One region of the Actinokineospora sp. PR83 genome, then DNA from elsewhere that is predicted to be linked to it. Evidence: predicted binding sites of a transcription regulator. Region 1 holds the regulator's gene; the other holds the start of a gene.
The links. The regulator HspR, encoded in region 1, represses chaperone genes until heat shock. The targets are predictions, from matches to a motif close to ANNTTGAGTNNNNNNNACTCAANNT.
Positions count from the first base shown of each region.

Region 2: L6E12_RS01950 (adenylate cyclase) is a predicted target of HspR. The motif match lies at 1,099-1,123, and genes of this name have one in related genera.

Region 1 covers NZ_JAJCXD010000054.1:43,921-46,313, forward strand. Annotated here, with positions in the region: gene dnaJ (molecular chaperone DnaJ) at 1-1,015, shown strand, start outside; gene L6E12_RS19175 (heat shock protein transcriptional repressor HspR) at 1,015-1,440, shown strand; gene L6E12_RS19180 (FAD-binding oxidoreductase) at 1,583-2,393, opposite strand, start outside.
Region 2 covers NZ_JAJCXD010000005.1:179,920-182,312, forward strand. Annotated here, with positions in the region: gene L6E12_RS01945 (hypothetical protein) at 1-91, opposite strand, end outside; gene L6E12_RS01950 (adenylate cyclase) at 88-1,098, opposite strand; gene L6E12_RS01955 (QsdR family transcriptional regulator) at 1,282-1,860, shown strand; gene L6E12_RS01960 (alpha/beta hydrolase domain-containing protein) at 1,975-2,393, shown strand, end outside.

The DNA.
Region 1 (2,393 bases):
CAAGGCCGTGTCCGAGGCCTACGGCGTGCTCGGCGACGCGGAGAAGCGCAAGCAGTACGACGAGGCCCGCTCCATGTTCGGCGCGGGCGGTTTCCGCGGCGGCTTCGGCGGCGGTGCGCCCGGTGGCCCGGGGTCGTTCAGCGACATCTTCGGCCAGGCCGCGGGCGGCGCCGGTGCGGGCGGCGGGTTCGGCGACATGCTGGGCAACCTGTTCGGCCGCGGTCGCGGTGCCGCCGCCACACCCCGCGCCCGCCGCGGCGCGGACGTGGAGACCGAGGTCCGCATCGACTTCCTGGAGGCGGTCAAGGGCGCGACGGTGCCGCTGCGCCTGTCCAGCCCGACGACCTGCGAGACCTGCGCCGGTTCCGGTGCCCGCCCGGGCACCACCCCGCGAACCTGCGCCACCTGCGGCGGCGTGGGCCTGCTCAGCCGCAGCCAGGGCGCCTTCGCCTTCAGCGAGCCCTGCCGCGACTGCCGGGGCACCGGCCGCATCGTCGACGACCCCTGCCCGGAGTGCGCAGGCGACGGCGTCAGCACCAAGACCCGCACCCTCACCGTCCGCATCCCCGCGGGCGTCGAGGACGACCAGCGCATCCGCCTGTCCGGCCAGGGCGAACCCGGCTCCAACGGGGCGGCGGCGGGCGACCTGTACGTCCGCGTCCACGTCACCCCGCACCCGGTCTTCGGCCGCGACGGCAACAACCTCACCCTCAAGGTCCCGGTGACCTTCGCCGAACTGGCCCTGGGCACCACCCTCACGGTGCCCACCCTGGAGGGCGTCGTCACCGCCCGCGTCGCCCCGGGCACCCCCTCGGGCCGGGTGTTACGGGTCCGCGGCAAGGGCGTCGCCAAGCGCGACGGCAACACCGGCGACCTCCTGGTCACCCTCCAGGTCTCCGTCCCGGCCAAGCTGGACGACGCGGCCACCGCGGCCCTGCAGTCGTACGCGGAGGCCACCAAGCAGCACGACCCCCGTCCCGAGCTGACCGCCATGGTGGAGAAGGCGAGGCAGTAGTGAACCCGTTCCCACCGGGAGCCGACGAGGACACCCCCGTCTTCGTCATCTCGGTCGCCGCCCAGCTCTCTGGCCTGCACGCGCAAACCCTGCGCAGCTACGACCGCATGGGCCTGGTCTCCCCCGGCCGCACCTCCGGGGGCGGCCGCCGGTACTCGGTCCGCGACATCGCCCTCCTCCGCGAGGTCCAACGCCTCTCCCAGGAGGCGGGGGTCAACCTCGCGGGCATCAAGCGCATCATCGAACTGGAGAACGAGGTCGACGCCCTGCGCACCAGGGTGGCCGAGCTGACGGAGGAACTGGCCCACGTGCACGCGGTCGCCGAGCAGGCCGCGGCCGCCATCCACAAGTCCTACCGCCACGACCTCGTCCCGGTCCGCCAGGAAACCGCCCTGGTCGTCTGGCGCCCCCAGTCGCGCCGCTGACCGCTCGACGCACCCCGGAACGGGCAGGTCCACACCGGACCTGCCCGTTCCGCTGTCCCCACCCGGCCCGCTCCCCCTCCGCGTATCCCGATCGGTCATGCGGAGGTGGTTGACTACGCTGACAACTCGGTGGCGGCGGGGGTCAGTCCCAGTCGAAGGGGTCGTAGGTGATGTGGTCCTGGGGGGCGCCGTTGATCAGGAGGCGGGAGACCGTGGCCCGGATCATCGCGGGGCTGCCGGAGACCAGGATGTCGCAGTCGTCCCAGGTGCCGTAGTGGGTGACGACGTCGGCGAGGGTGCCGTGTTCGGCGGCTTCGACGTCCGGTTCGTTCTCCAGGACCGGGATGACCGTCAGCCAGGGGTTGGTGACCGCGATGTTCTGCAGGTGGGCGAGGTCGTAGAGGTCCTCGCGGACGCGGCCGCCGGTGAACAGGTGGACGTGCGGGTTCTGGCCCCACTGGGCCAGTTCCTCGATGATCGCGCGCAGTGGGGCGATGCCGGTGCCGCCCGCGATCATGAGCACGTCGCGGTCAGACGTGCGGTCCACCGCGAGGTGGCCCATCGGGGCGCCGATCTTCCACTCGTCGCCGAGTTGGGCGTGGGCGACCAGGGAGCGGCTGACCCAGCCGCCGTCGACGGCGCGGACGTGGAACTCCAGCACGCCCTCGTCGTCGGGGGCGTTGGCCGGGGAGAGGTTGCGCCAGAGCCGGGGGCGCTGCGGGACCTCCACGCTGACGTACTGGCCCGGGCGGTAGGGCATCGGTGAGGACGGCAGGACCCGGATCACCGCCAGGTCCCAGCCGATCCGCTCGTGCTCGACGACCTCCGCGGTGCGGTAGCCGGGTTCGTCGGCGTCCTCCGCCGCCGCTTCGAGCATGGCGCGGGCCACGATGGTGTACGCCTCGGCCCAGGCCCGTTCCACGTCGTCGGTCCAGGCGGGGCCGGAGTACTCG
Region 2 (2,393 bases), on a different contig from region 1:
TGTAGCCGAAGTCGGCGATCCCCTTGGCCGCGCGGAAGGTCTTGGCCGCCAGGTAGGCGTTGTCGTCCCACTTGCCGTGTCCCATGGTCATGCTCCTGTCGTTCGGGGGAGGGCGAACGGGCGGAAGACCCGTGCGCCGTACAGCTCTTCGAGCAGTTCGTCGTACTCGCCCAGCAGGTCGACCGCGTCCGGCCGTCGGGACGGCCGGTCCTGGGTGCACCCGCGGGCGAACGTGATCTGCCCCTTCTCGTCGGGCACCAGCAGGTCCAGCATCAGCGTGTGTGCCATGTGGACGTCCGTGGCGGTGGTGACCGGTTCCCCGGCGAGGACCTCCGGCGGGTAGGTGATGGTCTTGCTGGTCGCGAGCAGCCGCTGCCCGCTCTCGACGGCGAACGACCACCCGGCCAGCACGATCCCGTGCTCCTCGGGGTGCACCAGCACGTTCTCGGCGGTGACCGCGCCGTGCACCAGCCCGAGCCGGTGTGCCCCGGCCAGCGCCTTGAGCAGCCTGCGGTGCATCCACGCGTAGTCGCGGCCGTCCAACCCGCGGGGGAACGCGCGCCGCACGTCGGCGAGCGTCACGAACCCGTCCACCAGCGGGTCGAGCACCGTGAACGCCCGCTCGCCCCGGCCGAGGTCGCCGGAGGTGTCGAGCAGGCGCGGGTAGTAGGGGCGCAGCCAGCGGTGCCGGTCGGTGAACCGCTCCAGCGCGCGCAGCGCATCCCACTCGCCGTGCAGCAGCGGGTTCAGCGCCGGGTTGCGCACCACCTTGACCACGTGCGGGCCGTCGGCCTCGTACACGTTCGCGACGCTGCCGACGGCGAACGGTTCGCCGATCCGGTAGGTGCCGGTCGCCGTGCGCAGTTCGACCGTCGTGCCCCGCGTCCACTCGTGGTGCATCCGGGTCAGCTCCGCGGACGCCGCGTGCGCCCGGGTGTCCCCCTCGCCGGTCACGTCCGGGTGCAGGGCGGAAGCCAGCGCCCGGTACAGCCGCCGCGCCTCCGCGCGCCGCGTCGGGTCGGTGGTGGGAGGCCCGAAGAGCCCGGCGGCCGACCCCGCCCGCTCGACCCGTTCTAGCGCTTCTGCCCTGGTGAACATAGTTTGAGTCTACATAACTCAAACCAGGGGTGCAACTGTTCCCCGGTGGTGTGGCCCACCCCGACCGGTCCGAGGACGACAAGAGCGCCGCACCGGTGCCCGGCGTGACCTCGTGGCCGGGTGGTGGTGGAGGCGATGATGGGTGGGAGTGCGGGCGGGCGGCCCGACGGGAGTGGAGGCGTCATGGCGAGCCCGGTCGGCGCCCGGCGGGTCGTGAGCCGGGAACAGGTCGTGCTGGGCGCGTCCCGGTTCTTCCTGCGGCACGGCACGGTGGACATGGACCGGCTGGCGACGGCCCTGGCCATCAGCCGGGCGACCCTCTACCGGGTGGTGCACAGCCGGGACGGCCTGCTCGGCGACGTGCTGTGGCTGCTCGCCGAACGGCTCCTGGTGCGGGCGCGGCAGCAGCGCAGGCGCGGCGGGGACGACGGCGTCCTGGAGGTGACCCAGCGGTTCACGGACCAGCTCCGCGGGTCGGCGCCGTTCCTGGCGTTCCTGCGCGGTGAGCCGGAGACGGCCGCGCGGGTGCTGTTCAACGCCACCGGCGGGGTGCACCGGCGGGCGGTGTCGGCGCAGCGGGAGATCCTGCGGGAGGTGCACGGCCCCGGTGCGCCGTGGTCGCCGTCGGCGCTGGACCAGCTCGCCTACCTCTACGTGCGCATCGTCGAGTCGATGATCTACGCCGAGCTGCTGGGCGGTGCCCCGCTCGACCCCGACCTGGCCGAACGGGCCGCCAGGGCGGTGCTGCGGCCCTCCGGGTGAGGTGACCCGCGCCCGTGCGACAGCGGTCTCACGATCGCCGCCCGTCCTGGTGCGGGGTGTGCGGGCCCGGTTACGTTCCGTGTGCCCCCATCCCCCATCGTCGCGGGAGCCGGTATGCCGCTTTCCCCCTGGCGCCGCGTCGGCCTGGTCACGGCCGCGCTCGCCCTGCTCGCCCCGAACGCCGTCCCGGCGTCGGCCACCGCCGCCGCGGAGCCCGTGCCCCGGGTGGTCGGTCCGCTGCCGGGGACCGTGCCCGGCGATCGGTTGGCCGAGCGGATCGAGGACACATATCCCTTCTTCGCCACCCCCGTCGACCTGACCGCGCGCGGCTACGTCGAGCAGGAGTTCCACCTCTCCGGGCTGGCCGACGGCTGGTCCGCCGCGGGTGCGCGGGTGGCCGACGACGTCCCGTACACGACCAGGGTCGTGGTGCGGCGGCCCGCGCTGGCCCGCGACTTCTCCGGGACGACCCTGGTGGAGTGGCAGAACGTCACCGCCGGGTACGACCTGGACGCACTGTGGAACGCCGACTC